Regions from separate parts of the Rhizobium sp. NPDC092011 genome, predicted to be linked through region 1. Evidence: riboswitches for the same ligand, from Rfam matches in the RefSeq annotation. Region 1 holds a riboswitch; each other region holds the start of a gene.
The links. Region 1 has a riboswitch for cobalamin ahead of ACIQJ2_RS11870 (acyl-CoA thioesterase). Riboswitches for the same ligand answer to the same signal wherever they lie in the genome.
Positions count from the first base shown of each region.

Region 1 (5,513 bases):
CGACTTTATCCAGCAGAAGGGTCAGAATCCGGCGGTCGACAGCTATTCGGCCTTCCGCGACAACGATCAGGCTGCACTTACGGGCCTGGCCGCCTATCTACGCGGCAAGGGCGTGACCGCGCTCGACCTTTGCGGACTTGCAACCGACTACTGCGTTAAATTCTCCGCAATCGACGCGGTCGAGATGCTTTCCGGCGTTACAGTCCGCTTCATCGAGGACGCAAGCCGCGGGATCGATCCCGCCGGCGTCAAGGCTGCGATCGAAGAGATGCGGACGCGCGGCGTCGCCACGATCGACAGCAGGGACGCGCTTGCCTAAAATCAGGCAGGCGGAGCTAAACCTTCTCTAAGGAAACTAATGCAGACTGGCCCCGATCAATGACATACCGGGGCGTTCGAGTGCAATCGATTACCATCAACGGGCGATTTCTCAGCCAGCCATTATCCGGCGTACAACGCTTTGCACGCGAATTGACGCTGGCGCTTGACCGCAAGATCGCCGCAGGTGCGGTACCGTCTACGTTGAAGGGTGCAAGATGGCGCTTGGCGGTGCCGCGCCATACGCGCGTCGACATCGGTCTTTCCGCCATAGAAGTCGATTCTTTCGGCTCAGGCCCCGGTCATATTTGGGAACAGACATCTCTGCTTTCGCGATCGCGCGGCAGCCGGCTGATCGGCTTCGGCGGCAGCGGTCCTCTCCTGCATCGCCGCCAAATGGTGGTCATCCATGACGCGACCATCTTCCGGCACCCGCAATCCTTCAAACGCAGCTACCGCATGCTGCATGGCGCCCTCGGCACGGTGCTCACCCGCACCGCCAAGATCGGCACGGTCTCGGAGTTTTCGCGCGACGAACTTGCCTCCGTTTTCCGGGTCCCCGCAAGCGGCATCGATGTGGTCTACAATGCCGTCGATCACTTCGCCGCCATTCAACCCGATGAGGCCATCATCCAGCGGCTCGGATTACAGACCAACGGCTTCTTCCTTCTCGTCGGTACGATGAAGCCGAACAAGAATCTCGATTTCGCCATTCGCGCCTTCGAAACCCTTGGCGATGAAAACCAGAAACTCGTGGTTGTCGGCGGCACAGCTCCGACCGTGTTCGAGGCCGACGGGCCGCAGTCCAGTGACAGGCAGCTCTTTCCCGGTCGCCTCACGGATGCAGAGATCGCCGCGCTGGAACGACATGCCACGGCCTTCGTCTTTCCCAGCCTCTATGAAGGCTTCGGCATTCCGCCGCTCGAAGCCATGACGCAGGGTTGCCCGGTGCTGGCCGCCGATATCCCCGCTGTCCGCGAAGCCTCGGGCGATGCTGCGCTCTACTTCGATCCCACCAGGCAGGACGAGCTTGTCGCCGCCATGCAGAGGATTGCCGCAGACGGCGCTTTGCGTGAGGATCTGCGCCGACGCGGCCACGAGAATGTCGCGCGCTTCTCCTGGAACAGCAGTGCGGAGCGTGTGCTATCCATGCTGGAGGCCCTCTGACGGATCTAACTTCGGGCTTGCGGCCGGAACATCGTGACGAAATAGCTGTGAAGGCCGAGCACGCAGAACACAGCGCCACCGACAACGCCAATCGTCACCGATATCCAAAGTGAATACTCAAAGCCGGCCGTTGCAAGTACCGGCACGGCGAGACCGATGGCGGAGAAAATGACCGGCCGCCAGATGAAGCTGAAGGGCAGCAAAGTGAGCACCTTCACCCCGATCGCCATTGCCACCAGCGCACCGATCATACCGCCGAACATGAGCGCCGCATCGTCGAACGAGCCGAAATAGCCGCCAAGCAGCGTCCCGACATTCAGCAGGACGCAATCGACCAAAGCCAACAGGAAAATCATCAGCAATCGGCGCTGAAGGTGCGCAGGCGTCGGCGACATGTTCAATGTCAGGGCGCGGCACACCGAAAGACCGACGACAAAAGGCGCGCCTGCAAGAAATCCGTCGCGCAAGCCAGCCGAAATAACCAGATGCGCCACGGGCTGCAACAGGGCGAAAATGCCGGCCGCGGTCATCAATGTAAGGCCGGTCAGCAGCGAATAGTAATCTCCAAGCTGTTTCCTGAACGCAGGAGTTATACCATCGCGATCATGGGAGGCGACCACATCCGGATATTGAATGGCCTGCAGTGCCGAAACGATCAGCACGAACGGCCGCTGCAGCAGATCGAGCGCCAGCAATGCGCCTGCAGCCCCGCCCGCCCCTAACGCCGCCGTCAGGATCGACTTCAAGCCCAACGGCGCAAGCATACCGAGCACCGAGGCGCTGGCCGCAACGCTGCCATAAACAAAATGCTTGCGGATCAGCGCTGGCTCGAGACGCGCCGCTTCGCGCAGACTGTCGCGGGTCAGAAATATGGCCCACGAGCCGTAGGCAACATAGCCGGCGAGCAACCCTATGATCGTGCAGGTGAAGTTTGGAGTAACCATTGCTCCGGCGAGCGTACCGACGGCAAGAATGGTGGCGCGGGATCCCTGCAGTCGGGAAAAGGCGCGAAACTCCTGGCGAAAGCGCAGCATGGTGAGATGAAGATCGCTTCCGCCCTGCAAAACCGCAACAAGAGCGCCAAGCATCGCAATCTCGCGGGGAACCGAAAAGAAGATCGACGCGGATGCAGCGACCAGGCAGATCATCGCGCATACGGCAAACTCGACGGTCAGCGCCTTTCGCTCCAGTGCTTCGCTCCCGGGCGTCGAACCCGGATAGAAGCGGCTGCAGGCATGGCGGATCCATTCGAAGCAGAAGATCGCCGCAAACTGGCTGATGGTGATGAAAAGCGAGTAGGCCGCGTAATCCGCCGGCGCAAGCAAATGCGCTATTGCGATCAGCAGCCCGAATGCCACGGCCGCCTGATAGAAATATGCCGCCAATGCCACGATCTTTGCCATGCGGTCAGCTAACAGCAAAAGATTGAGAAAAGCGCTAATCCCGGGAAAGCCTTAGGAACCGAATACTAAGGGCCGCGCGCAAGCAGGTGGATGGCAGGCATATGTGCCAAGACGCGCCGGCCACGCCAGATGGCATTTCATTCCTCGAAAATCTGCTCGATCGGCGGAGCCTGGAGCAACGGCGCCAGAGAGACGATCATCTTCCACATCATGCCTTCAACCGCATCGTGATGGATGAGCCAGGGCAATCAGGAAGCACGCACTCGCCGCGTCAAACTCATCGCTCGACGACGACAGGCTTGTGGTTTGCATCAACGGCAACCATCACGAAATGTCCCGTCGCCGTGATATGTCGCTCTCCGCTGAGAAGGTTCTCGGAGTAGAGGACCGTCTGCACTTTCATTGAGGTCCGCCCGATTTCGATGACCTCGGCGCAAACCTCGACAATCTCGCCAACGACGATAGGGCGGGAAAAGTCGATGCGCTCCGAAGACGCCAGTACCGTCAACCTCCCGGAAAGTCTCGATGCGGCAATGAAGGCAGCCTTCGTCATGTAGGCCACCGCTTCGCCGCCAAACATTTTTCCGGCGCTATTGGCCTGATCGGGAAATACAATATCCACCATCGCCGCGCCTTCGCTTCGGGGCGGCTCGGCTTGCGATTTAAGTGGTGGCAATATCCAGTCAGACGCGCTTTGCTCCTCGGGGATCGCAACCATGTGAAAGACGCCGCGTGTGCAAACATGCCGCTCCCGGCCGGCGATGGCCTCCGCAACCATTTCCACCTCGATCGTCAGGGAACGACGCCCGGCCCTGACGGGAAGCGCTGTAAATTCGACGATATGACCGATGCGAGCCGGTTGTCTGAAATCAACCCGTTCGCAAGAGGCGGTCACGAAAGGCGCGCGGCCGTATCTTGTGGCGGAGATGAAGGCGACGCGATCCATCAACGCAAGGCCTGCGCCTCCGAAAAAGGTGCCATGGTGGTTGGTATCGCCTGGAAAGACGATGTCGATCAGTGTTGTGGGAGACTGCGTGTGAACCCCGGAAGGCGTATTTGACATAAGAGCACTACCATCTCGATTGGAAGGCAGGGCAATGGAATGACGCATCGGCGCCGGGCATAGACATGCCGGTCGCAAAGCGGCACACCGGGACACCCCGCCCGTGGACGTTATCTGTAGCGGCAGGTCTCCTGGCTCACGGTTCATCACCGCCGTCCGTCTTCCCAAGGAGGCTCCCTCAGTGACATCTTGGACGACGGCTCGCCGCTTACAGTTGCGGGGGCAGCTCCGGCATTGTGACCGGATTCCCTCTTAGCTCCGGACCAAAGGTCCGCAGAACCGTTACAACGCAGCAATGTCCGATGTTCGAGAGCCGGTCAAGGCGTGGCAGGGGCCACCGCCTCATTTCCGTCTCGCCTCTTCACCCAGCCAGGCGATAACCGTCTCCAGGGCCGCCGATTTCCGGTAGCGTGGCCAGACCATGTAAAAATCGGAGGGACCGCTTAGCGATCCCTCGACGATCTGTATCAGGCGCCCTTCAGCCAAGTCTCGGGCAACGAAATCCCGGTTGGCAAGCACGATGCCCTGCCCGGCAATGGCAGCTTCGATGGCGTGTGAGGTCTGGTTGAAACTGATCCCCTTGTAGGGTGCCTGCGCCGCGCCTCCGAAATGCCTGTCGATGAATTCCGGCCAGGAATTATGGGCATCATGCAGAAGCACGTAACCTGCAAGCTCCTCCGAGGTAGTCGGCGGCTTTCGCTCAAGCAGCAGCACCAGGCTGCAAACCGCAATGATTTCCTGCTCGAATAGCAACTCCGTCGCCAGTCCTGGACCGAAGGGTGGTCTGCCATAGCGCACGGCAAGGTCCACCCCATCGGCCTGAAAGCCAGACATGCGCTCCGTCGCGAGAATATGGAGGTCGAGATCCGGATGACGCGCCGTAAAATCCGGCAGGCGTGGGATCAGCCATTTCGATGCGAATGTCGGCGTGGTGCTGATCGTAAGCCTGACGGGCTGTGGCTTAAGATCGCCAGTCGCCTGAGCGATGATTTCAAAGGCACGCCTGATATCGGCGAAATAGCCACGCCCCTCGCCCGTCAAGACAAGACTTCGCGGCATCCGCTCGAACAACTTGACTCCGAGCTCCGCCTCCAGCCCGCGCACCTGCTGGGCCACAGCGCCTTGCGTAACACCGAGTTCCTCGGCGGCAAGCCTGAAGCTATGATGCCGCGCAGATACCTCGAACGCCTTGAGACCATTCAGAGAAGGAAGTTTACCGACTGAGCCATCCATGCGATAGTTTTTCTACTGACAAATAAGAGCGTAACTGCTTCGCCCACGCGCAGGAAAGATGATATTTCATCGGTAAATTTGAGGCAAGAAACTCTATCCGAACGAGATGAAAGAGGAACCGAAAATGTCGATAGAAAAAGTGGCTGTTATCACAGCGGGCGGCAGCGGCATGGGTGCGGAGAGCGCCAGACGCCTTGCTGCCGATGGTTTCAAGGTAGCCATTCTGTCCTCCTCCGGAAAAGGTGAAGCGCTGGCACAAGAGCTTGGCGGCATCGGCATCACGGGCTCGAACCAGTCGAATGACGACCTCAAGCGACTGGTCGACACGA
Region 1 is NZ_JBIVSO010000002.1:712,058-717,570, reverse strand. It holds gene pncA (bifunctional nicotinamidase/pyrazinamidase) at 1-319, shown strand, start outside; gene ACIQJ2_RS11880 (glycosyltransferase family 4 protein) at 400-1,485, shown strand; gene ACIQJ2_RS11875 (hypothetical protein) at 1,491-2,888, opposite strand; gene ACIQJ2_RS11870 (acyl-CoA thioesterase) at 3,166-3,951, opposite strand; cobalamin riboswitch at 4,055-4,250, opposite strand; gene ACIQJ2_RS11865 (LysR substrate-binding domain-containing protein) at 4,294-5,184, opposite strand; gene ACIQJ2_RS11860 (SDR family oxidoreductase) at 5,309-5,513, shown strand, end outside.

Region 2 (5,513 bases), on a different contig from region 1:
GGGCGGCGGTCAGCTGCGGGCTTTCGAGCTCGGCGATCACAGCGCCGCGCTCAACATTGTCGCCGACATCCGCGTTGAGTTTGGTGACACGCCCCGAAACCCGAGGGCTGACATCGACCCGATTGGCCGACACTTCACCCTGGACGATCAATGGCGGCGGCTTCGTCGCAAACCATAGCAGAACACCCAATGCCGCCACGATCACAATGCCAATCACAACACGAAGCGTTCGCAACATACAGCCCTCTCCATATCAAACGCTCGAGGCTCAAACCCCGACAACTCAAACGCTCACACAAATACAATGCGAGGCTAAAAAGATGCGCCACCACGCCCCTCCACCTCATCGTCGCCAGTTCGACCGACTGTCCCTGGGTCTGCGATCGCTACACTGCCATGCGAACTGTAGCAGAGGAAACTAATAAAAGCACTGACCGCAGGTCGATCTGAGGCGTCCTCGATTTCTCCGCGATCCCGCCGCATACCGTCAGACATGGATGGTGGTTTGCGGTAGTTTAATTGTACCCGAAGTGCTTGACCGTCCAGCCCGAAGCTCCAGATAGGCAAGGTGGATGACACGCGTCCACCGGTACAATCCATCCGGAGTTGCCAATCCTTCGATCGTCTTTGCGAGCGCCTTGTTTCTCCTATGCGTTGCATCTCACGAAAATCCCTGACCTTTGGGGTCGACTTGAAGGTGACCTCATCGCAATGATCCACAATTCGTGTGACGCAACCGCGTTTTCCACAGGCGGCAGGCTTGATAAACCATCCCGCAGAGATTGCTTGGTATTTCACTCCGACCTCGGCTATGGCCAGGCCGGGCTATTCGAAATGGCTCCGCACGAGGATCGGGTACGTTGATGGAAATTCAAGCGCATTTGCCATCCCTGGTGCGTGTTCTGGGGCAGGTGGCGATCATCGTCTATGCCTATTCTTGGGTCACCCGGACCATCGAGCGCGGCATTCTGAAATCTGTCGCCGTCGGACTGCTCTTCGGTCTTGGCGGTATTTTGTCGATGGGCGATCCCATTCGATTCATGCCCGGCGTCATTCAGGACGGACGTTCGATCCTGCTCGTTCTCACCCCGATCTATGGCGGCATCGTCGGCACCATTGTTGCGGCGTTCATGATGGCCGTGTTTCGTTATCTGGTTGGCGGCCTTGGTGCCGTGAGCGGGGTTGCCGGCATTTTGATCGTGGCGACAGCAGGATATGTTTTGACACTCTTGCCGCGACAGTTGACCGGCACCGGATGGAGACGCTCGGCTCTGTTCGGCCTTGCGACGACGACATCTCTCGTCGTTCTCGTTTTCCTGCCGTGGTCGGTCGCGCGAGAACTTCTGATCTCGGCGACGCTGCCGGTGACGATCGTCAACATCCTCGGCGTCATGTTGCTGGCGGACCTGCTTGAGAAGGAAAGCTATCGCATCGGTATTCAGCGCGCTCTCGAAAACGAAGCCACGCTCGATCCTCTGACGCAGCTGCCGAACCGTCGTGTCCTGCAGCGGGAAGGTGATCGCTGCAGCAAGGAAGCCGGGATGCGGCGGGTTCCCTTTTCGATCATCATGCTCGACATCGATCATTTTAAGAAGATCAACGACAATTGGGGCCACACCTTCGGCGATACGGTCCTGGCACGGGTTGCGGACGTGATCCGTCGGACGGTGCGCAAGACCGACATAGCCGCCCGCTATGGCGGTGAGGAAATCGTCGTGCTGTTGCCGAATACGGATATGCGGGCCGCCGGCATTGTTGCCGAGAAGATCCGCAACGATATCGAGACAACGGTCCTGATGTTCGGGCAGGAGACTGTCCATGTCACGGCCAGCATCGGCATCGCCTGCTCGTTCGAGCCATCGACGGATTTCAAGTATGTTCTCGAAGCCGCCGACAAAGCGCTTTACCGCGCAAAGGCGGGCGGAAGAAACCGCGTCGAACTCGCGGAAACCGCATAGCGACTTGTAGCTCGGCGCCCTTCGCGACGTTCCGCCAACTCCGCCGTGTCGCGTTCGCATCCTTGTTTCTACCGCTGTCTTCTTGACGGAACTGATCGCCCGGCTTAACTGGACGCGACGGTTCCCCAAGGAAGACTCCGCGGGGATTAATAGGGAACACGGTGAGGACGACCCAAAAGGGACCTAGACCGTGGCTGCCCCCGCAACTGTAAGCGGATTGCCGATCATCCGGGTGTGAACAGCGTTCCGTTCATCTCCGAAGGCTTGAGGCCGTGCCACTGCGACCACAATCGCGGGAAGGCAGATGATCGTCAGATATCCGCGAGCCAGGAGACCTGCCGTCGATCACGATCCAATCAACCGGGCGGGGATGCTCGGAAAGGACAGAGAATGATTGACCTGAGCCTTCGACATTATCGGGCGTTTTTCGACCTTGATTGGGATCTCCTTAACCGGCTGCGGTCTGCCTGAGCGCGATTGCGCTGACGCCGCCAGATTTCCATTCCGATCGAGACCTTTCATGCGCCATTTTTTGACGACCGTAACATTTGCACTTGGGCTTACCGGGTTTGCCGCTTCCGGCTTTGCTGCAACCCAGTATCCGCTCACCATCAACAATTGCGGCCAGCAGGTCACCTTCCAGAAGGCGCCCGCCAAGATCGTATCCATTGGCCAGGGCATGACCGAGATCCTGTTCTCGCTCGGCCTTGCCGACAAGATCGCCGGAACCGCGGTATGGGTCGGTCCGGTGCTGCCGCAATATGCCGAGGCCAATAGCAAGATCGCCCGGCTTGCCGACAATGACCCAAGCTTCGAATCCGTTGTCGGCAAGGAGCCGGATCTTGTGGCTGCCGAGTTCGAATGGCATGTCGGCACGCAGGGCTCCGTCGGCAAGCGGGACCAATTCTCCAAGCTCGACATCAACACTTATGTTGCGCCAACCGATTGTGTCGCCAAGGTCAATACCGATGGCGGTGACGGTGTACGCAAGGAGCTGTTTACGATGGATCTCGTCTATCAGGAGATCAACGAACTCGCGCAGATCTTCGACGTCAAGGATCGCGGCGACGCCCTGGTCGCCGATCTGAAGAAGCGCGAGGCGGATGCTGTCGCATCGATTGCCGGCGCAAAGGCCAAGGACCTTCCGATCGTGTTCTGGTTCTCCAGCAAGGAAGTCAGCGGCGATGCCTATATCGCCGGCAAGAACAGCGCTCCGGCCTATATCCTGAAAACGCTCGGTGCGAAGAATGTCGTGACGACGGAAGAGGAATGGCCGCTGGTCGGGTGGGAAACCATCGCACAGGCCAACCCTGCGGTGATCGTGATCGCGGCGATGGATCGCCGCCGCTATGCGGCCGACGATCCGAAGGTCAAGCTCGCCTTCCTCGAGAAAGACCCGGTCACTAGCCAGCTCGACGCCGTCAAGAACAAGCACTTCGTGATGATGGACGCGCAATCGATGAACCCGACCATCCGGACCATCGACGGCATTGAGATATTGGCCAAGGGCATCAAGTCCTTTGGTCTGGCGCAGTAAATATGCGTCTGATCGCAGAGCGGCGAGACCGGTGGGCGCTATTGGCGCTCACCACGGCTGCATTCCTCCTTTTGGCCTTCATGATCAGCCTTGCGGTCTCGATCGGCGAGATTTCCATCCCGCTGTCGACGACGGCAAAGGCCGTGTCGAACCGGCTGTTCGGAACGGATTTCGAGCTTAGCCGGATACATCAGGGCATCGTCTGGGACTATCGTCTCAGCCGCGCGCTCGTCGCGGCAAGCGCTGGCGCATCGTTGGCGCTGAGCGGCGTGATCCTGCAGGCCTTGCTGCGCAATCCGCTCGCGGAACCTTATGTTCTCGGCATTTCCGCCGGCGCCTCCACGGGCGCGGTTTGCATCATGATCCTCGGGCTCGGCTACGGGGTTCTGGGGCTTTCCAGCGGTGCCTTCATCGGCGCGGTTGCCGCTTTCCTGTTCGTCGGCCTGCTCGCAGCCGGTGTCGGTGGAACAAGTGAGCGCATCATACTGTGTGGTGTCGCCGGTTCGCAGCTTTTCAATGCGCTGACCTCCTATATCGTGACCACGTCGGCGAATGCCGAGCAGGCAAGGGGTGTCATGTTCTGGCTTCTCGGCTCGATGAGCGGCGTGCGCTGGCCGGATGTCTATCTCTCTGGGCCGATCGCCATTGTCGGCTTCGTGGTCTGCATGGCGCATGTCCGCGTGCTCGACGCTTTCGTTTTCGGAACCGACGCGGCGGCTTCGCTCGGCATCGCCGTGCGCCGCGCACAGATCGTGCTTCTGGGAACGACGGCTTTCATGACGGCGGCGGTTGTCAGCATCGTCGGCTCGATCGGCTTTGTCGGGCTCGTCATTCCGCATGCAGCCCGTTTCATGGTCGGCCCCAATCATGACCGGCTATTGCCAGCGTCCGCGCTCGGCGGCGCGATCTTCATGGTTGCTGCCGATATTGTTTCCCGGATCATCATTCCCCAGCAGATCCTGCCGATTGGCGTCGTGACTGCTTTGTTCGGCGCTCCCGCCTTCGCCATCATTCTTTATCGCGCCCGGAGGACGGCATGAGTATCGCGGTCGACAACGTCACCTTCGCCGCCGGCAATACGCTCATTGTCAATGGCATCAGCCTCGCGGTGGAAAAGGGCAAGGTGCTCGGCCTGCTCGGGCCGAACGGTTCCGGCAAGTCCAGCCTATTGCGGTTGATCTGCCGGCTGCGAAAAGTGAAGAGTGGCGTCATCCGGCTCGGTGGTGACGACATCGCCTCAATTTCCCGCGGCGATATCGCCCGCCGCATCGCGTTGGTGGAGCAGCAGGCGAACACGGATATGCAGGTGACGGTTATCGATGTTGTCCGTCTTGGCCGTACACCACACCGCGGGCCGCTTTCCTCATGGGGCGCCCTGGATGACGCAGCGGTCCTCGCCGCGCTGGCCCGTGTCGGCATGCAGGATCGGGCGGGCCAGCTATGGCAGACATTGTCCGGCGGCGAGCGTCAGCGTGTTCATATCGCCAGAGCACTTGCGCAGACCCCCAGCGAATTGCTGCTCGACGAGCCGACAAACCACCTGGATATCCAACACCAGCTTGAGATACTGGGCCTGATTTCGAAGCTTGACGTCACGTCGGTCGTCGCACTGCATGATCTCAATCTGGCGGCGATGTTCTGCGATAGCCTGGCGGTCTTGCAGGAAGGGCAAGTCGTTGCCGCCGGCTCGCCGGAAGAGGTGCTGACACAGGAGCTGATCGAGCGGGTTTTTGGCGTGCGTGCGCATGTCCAGAAGTCGTCGGTTCATGGCCGCTGCAACATTCAATATATGGCAGGCTGACCTCATGGACGGCGCAAATTTCGATCTCAAGGAAGAAATCCGCGATTATTGGTCGAAACGATCGGAGACTTTCGACCTCGCATTCGGTCACAAAATCGCTCCCGGTGCTGAAGCCGATGTCTGGCAGAAGCCGATCCGCATGGCTCTCGGCCCGCAGCCAAAGCAGGTCCTGGAGCTTGCCTGCGGCACAGGCGAGGTAACGCAGCTTATCCACGAT
Region 2 is NZ_JBIVSO010000001.1:734,774-740,286, forward strand. It holds gene ACIQJ2_RS03570 (HlyD family secretion protein) at 1-238, opposite strand, end outside; gene ACIQJ2_RS03575 (GGDEF domain-containing protein) at 864-1,958, shown strand; cobalamin riboswitch at 2,060-2,316, shown strand; gene ACIQJ2_RS03580 (ABC transporter substrate-binding protein) at 2,479-3,495, shown strand; gene ACIQJ2_RS03585 (FecCD family ABC transporter permease) at 3,498-4,535, shown strand; gene ACIQJ2_RS03590 (ABC transporter ATP-binding protein) at 4,532-5,296, shown strand; gene ACIQJ2_RS03595 (class I SAM-dependent methyltransferase) at 5,301-5,513, shown strand, end outside.
Region 2: it holds a riboswitch for cobalamin, as region 1 does, so the genes downstream of both, ACIQJ2_RS03580 (ABC transporter substrate-binding protein) here and ACIQJ2_RS11870 (acyl-CoA thioesterase) in region 1, are expected to answer to the same signal.

Region 3 (5,513 bases), 110 kb from region 1:
CTGGCGCCGAAACGGCAAAACCGGTGGAATTGATGACCACACCCGGCTTCAATTCGGTAAAGACGCTTTCAAGGATGCCGACAGAGACCGGATCTTTGAGGCTATAGGCAAACACCGGCAGCGGCCGCATGCCCTCGCCGATAAGCGCCTGCATCATGGCTTCGACAGGCTTTGTCTCGCCGCTCTGTACGAGAGCGCGATAAAAGGAGATCGCCACGGTCGGGGGGGCGCGTCCCTCCGGGCCTACCACTTCCGAAGTGGAAACTCTCTTCCACTCCTCGACGCCGATCACGCCCCGGCCCGGCCACCATATGCCGGCCTTCATCAGGGGCACGGCAGGCATCGGCTTCTCCGCACCCGACAATATCGCCTCGGCATAGGCGAGAAACGCGTTCGAGTTCGTCTCGCCACCCTCGATCAGATAGGACCAGAGCGCATTGAGATCATCCAGCGCGACATTGGAGAAGGGCGTCAACCCAGGATCGGGCTTTGAATCCCCCGGCAATACAGCAATCAAGACACCCCGGCGCGCCGCACAGGCGTGCAGCGCCTCCAGCGCATAGTGGAAATAGCTCGCCCCTCCCAGCGCCCGGACGATGATGAGCTTCGCATGCCGAGCCGTCCGGTCGACATAGGTATCGACCGACATCGGATGCTTGAGGCTCATCAGGCTCGCAAGCCGAAGGGAACAGTCGCCCCCGCCATGCGCTGCGGCAATCGCCGCAAGCTCGGTATCGGCGGCCGACAGAAAAAGGATATCGCCGGGCGACTGCCCAAGATCGATCGCCTCTTCGCCGTCACTGATCGTTCCCTTTTGAGCTAGGAGGAGGTGCATGGACTGACCTTAGACCAGCGCCCCGATCGCCTTGCGAACGATCGCCTCGTCCATCTCGTGCAGACCGATGACCACAAGCCGGGTTGCACGGGCTTCGCCCGGTGTCCAGGCACGATCGAAGTAGGTATCGATACGGCTACCGACTGCCTGCAGCTGCAGGCGCATGGGCTTGCCGGGGACATCGACGAAGCCCTTGAGGCGCAGTACATCATGCTCTGCGATCACGCCCTTCAGCGCATCAACGAAGGCCACAGGATCGGCAATCGGGCCGAGTTCGACGACGAAGCTGTCGAACTCGTCGTGGTCGTGCGGCGTGCCGTCCTCATGCTCAAGCTCGTGATGCGATTTGCGGTTGACGATATCGTCTTCCGTGCCGATCCCGAGACCAAGCAGGACGGCGGCCGGCACATCGCCGTTCTTCGCCTCGATGATCGTCGGCTTGCGGACGGTACGCGAGGCAACTTCGGCGCGGACGCGGCCGAGACCGTCGACATCGATCAAGTCAGTCTTGTTGAGCACGATGAGGTCGGCGCAGGTCAGCTGATCCTCGAACAATTCCTCGATCGGGCTTTCGTGGTCGAGCGAATCGTCCTCGACGCGGCGAGCCTCCACCGCATCGTGATCGTCAGCGAAGCGGCCGGCGGCAACAGCGGCGCTATCGACCACGGTGATGACGCCATCGACGGTGACGTGGGTGCGGATATCAGGCCAGTTGAAGGCTGCGACCAGTGGCTGCGGCAGCGCAAGACCCGAGGTCTCGATAACAATGTGATCCGGACGCACATCGCGCTCCAGGAGCTTCGTCATGGTGGGAATGAAATCATCGGCAACCGTGCAGCAGATGCAGCCGTTGGTCAGCTCGATGATATCGTCTTCCGTGCAGTTCTCCGCGCCGCAGCCCTTGAGCACGTCGCCGTCGACTCCGAGATCGCCGAATTCGTTGATGATCAGCGCGATCTTCTTGCCGCCGGCATTCTGCAGGAGGTTGCGGATCATCGTCGTCTTGCCGGCGCCGAGAAAGCCGGTGATGACGGTAGCGGGAATCTTTTGCTGGTTCATATGGATTAACCCTTCATTTTCAGCGGCAGACCCGCTGCGATAAAATAAACTTCGGCACTTGCCGCCGCGACCATCTGGTGCAGACGGCCGGCGTGATCGCGAAACTCGCGCGCCATGCGATTTTCCGGCACGATTCCAAGGCCCACCTCGTTGGACACGAGAACGAGCCGCGATCTCGCTTGCGGCAGGAATTTCGTAAGAGTGGCGAACTCCGACATCATGTCTCGTTCCGCCATCATCAGATTGGTCACCCAAAGCGTCAGGCAGTCCACGAGAACAGCGCGTCCTTCGGCGTCGATGGCGGCGAGCTGCGCCACGAGATCCATCGGCTCCTCATGCGTCTGCCAGAGATCGCCGCGATCGGCACGATGCTGTGCAATGCGCTCGCGCATCTCGTCATCCCACGCCTGCCCTGTCGCCACGTAGTGACGTTCGAGGCCAGTGTCCAAAATCAGGGATTCGGCGAATCTGGATTTGCCGGAGCGCGCCCCACCGAGGACGAAGACAGACCGGGAGGTCGCGGAAGACATCAGCTATTCCCGCTCCCGCACGAAAGCGCGGGTCGGCAGCGTGGCGCTGAAACCGGAAACGGGCGTCTACACGCCGAAAACTCGTCTTGTGCCACGACAACCTCCGTGCTGGCAGCGGAACTTGCGTTCCCGAAACAGGCTCTTCGCCCGGCACGCTTGGCAGGTCTCCTGGCTCGCGGATAAGGCGCCGCGACGGGGGCGGACCGAAACCGGTCGCCCCCGATCGTGCACCAGCGGATCTTTCTCACCTTCCCGGCAGACACATCATGAAAAGGCGGACGATTCGTAGAATGAGAGGCGTCCTGCCCCGATTGATCATGATGCCACGCCAGTGGCTTTTTTCGGCTTGCGGCTGTCCCGCCCGGTCGCCCCATGCAAACCGCAGACGGAATACCCTGCAAACAGAACGAAAGACCCTGACCGCTCTACAGTCGCGGGGTCGGCTGTGATGAGAACGCCCGGATTGGGTCCGCCCCTTCACATTCCCTTTTCATCCCATGCGGCAGATCGCCGCTTAGGAACCATTCGTTATGGCCGCAATGATTAGGCTTTCGCCCAGTTCAAGTCAATCAAGGGCATAGATGATGTGACGTCCGACGCATCTTGTGCGAAATCGTCGCAAATTCCCCAGAGAACGCCGGTCTTTTTGCCGTATTTCTTTGATGTTAGGAGTTTATAGAGGTTAAGCCCTCACATTCGAGTAAAAATATATCGTCCGCTCCCCATGCTACAGAAATTTCAACCTCGCCGCCTCGGCGCCTTCTCGGCCCTATTCGATCTCGGTCGATTCAGGGCGCTGCTACGCCGCGGCGAATTGGGTCTTGTTTTCGCGGGCGCGCTGGCGGGAATAGCCTCCGGCTGCGCCGTGACGGCGATGAGCTACATCTCGCGCAAGCTCCACAGCCTCATCTATGGCATAACGGACTATGAGCGCCTCAGCTCAGCCGCAGTCGCAATTCCTGACAAGTCGGTGCTGTTGATCGCACCGATCGCAGGCGGCATCATCCTCGGCATCCTTCTCTATATATTGTCGCGTACGCGCAAAAAGCCGATGGTCGACCCGATCGAAGCCAATGCGCTGCATGGCGGTCGCATGTCGCTTACCGACAGTATCATCGTTGCCGTCCAGAACCTGATCTCGAATGGCTTCGGCGCGTCCGTCGGGCTCGAGGCAGGCTACACGCAGCTGGCCGCCGGCATCGCGTCGAAGTTCGGCTACAAGATGCAGATGCGCCGCGCAGATCTGCGCATGCTCGTCGGCTGCGGTGCGGCAGGCGCTATCGCCGCCGCATTCAACGCGCCCCTGACTGGCGCCTTTTACGCCTTCGAGCTGATTATCGGCACCTATTCCATTCTGACACTGACGCCGGTCGTCGTTTCGGCGCTGATATCGACAATGATCGCCAGACTGCTCGCCGGCGACGATTTCGCCATCGATATCGGCCATTTCGGCGCGATCGTGCCAGCAGACTATCTTCCTGCCGTCCTGCTTGGCGCTTTCTGCGCCGGTATCGGCATCCTGATCATGCAAGGCGTCGCCTGGGTGGAGGAGCTGGCCCGCAAGAGCTCGATCGCAATGCCCTTCCGCCCGGCTCTCGGCGGCCTCGTCGTCGGCCTGCTGGCACTGATCTCGCCGCAGGTTCTGTCGGCCGGGCACGGCGCGTTGCATCTCAATCTGTCCACGGACGTGACGCTGGGAGCGCTCGTCGGGCTTTTCTTGCTCAAATCACTCGCCTCCGCCGTGTCGATCGGCTCCGGCTTCAGAGGCGGCCTGTTCTTCGCCTCCCTGTTCATGGGCGCATTGCTCGGCAAGATCTTCGCCTATTGCGCACCCTATCTCGATCACGCCACCCTGACACCGGTAGTCTATGCCGTGGTCGGCATGAGTTCGCTTGCCGTCGCCATCATCGGCGGTCCGCTGACCATGACGTTCCTGGCGCTGGAAATCACCGGCGATTTCCCCATCACCGCCCTCGTGCTGGCGGCGGTCATCACCTCGTCACTCGTGGTGCGCACCACCTTCGGCTACTCCTTCGCCACATGGCGTTTCCACCTGCGCGGCGAAAGCATCCGCAGCGCGCATGACGTCGGCTGGATCCGCAACCTCACCGTTGCCCGCATGATGCGCCCTGACGTTCATACGGGAAGCATCGACATGAGCATCGAGGAGTTCCGTAAGAACTTCCCGATCGGCTCGGCGCAGCGCGTCATCCTGATCGACAAGAACGAGAAATATTCCGGGATGGTTCTCGTGCCCGATGTCTATGCGAGCCCGGTCGAAAAGGATGACGAGGAGCACGGTCTTGCTGACTTCATCCGGCTTCGCAACGAATTCCTGCAGCCGCAAATGAACGCCAAGCAGGCAGCTGCGATGTTCGACCAGACAAAGAGCGAAGCACTGGTCGTGGTCAACGATCTGATCGAACGCAAGGTCATTGGTCTGCTGACGGAAAGCTATACGCTGCGGCGCTACAGCGAAGAACTCGACCGCCGTCGCCGCGAAGTTTCGGGCGAACTCTAGAACAGGCCATAGAAACCGGTTTCAGCGAACCAGGCTATCCAGCCAGGCAGGATCGAGAACGCCTTCGAGCTCCCGAGCGATCTCGTCCAATGCCGCATCGACGCCGGCGCGATAATCCATCCGCTCGCCGGCCAGGCCGAAACTTGCAAGCAGCTTTGCCCGATAGGCGTCGCTTCCGAAAAGACCATGCAGATACGTGCCCATGACACGGCCATCAGGCGATATCGCGCCGTCCGGCCGGCCATCGATGACAGCCGAGGGCCGTTCGCAGTCGGCGCCGGTCGTCACGCCGAGATGAATTTCATAACCGGAGAGCGGCACGTCATATTCCTTTGAGACGGCAATGCTGTTTCGTACCGTCTTTTCCGGCGCCATTTCCGTCCCGATATCGAGAAGATCCAGTCCGGGCGTCTCTATGATCGATCCTTCGATACCGAGCGGATCGGAGACCGTTCTGCCGAGCATCTGGTAGCCGCCGCAAATGCCGATAACGCGGCCGCCCCGACGCACATGCATGGCGATATCGCGATCCCAGCCCTGTTCGCGCAGATCGATGAGGTCACCGATC
Region 3 is NZ_JBIVSO010000002.1:821,958-827,470, reverse strand. It holds gene cobN (cobaltochelatase subunit CobN) at 1-835, opposite strand, end outside; gene cobW (cobalamin biosynthesis protein CobW) at 845-1,894, opposite strand; gene cobU (bifunctional adenosylcobinamide kinase/adenosylcobinamide-phosphate guanylyltransferase) at 1,900-2,424, opposite strand; cobalamin riboswitch at 2,565-2,965, opposite strand; gene ACIQJ2_RS12380 (chloride channel protein) at 3,149-4,945, shown strand; gene ACIQJ2_RS12375 (cobyric acid synthase) at 4,967-5,513, opposite strand, start outside.
Region 3: it holds a riboswitch for cobalamin, as region 1 does, so the genes downstream of both, cobU (bifunctional adenosylcobinamide kinase/adenosylcobinamide-phosphate guanylyltransferase) here and ACIQJ2_RS11870 (acyl-CoA thioesterase) in region 1, are expected to answer to the same signal.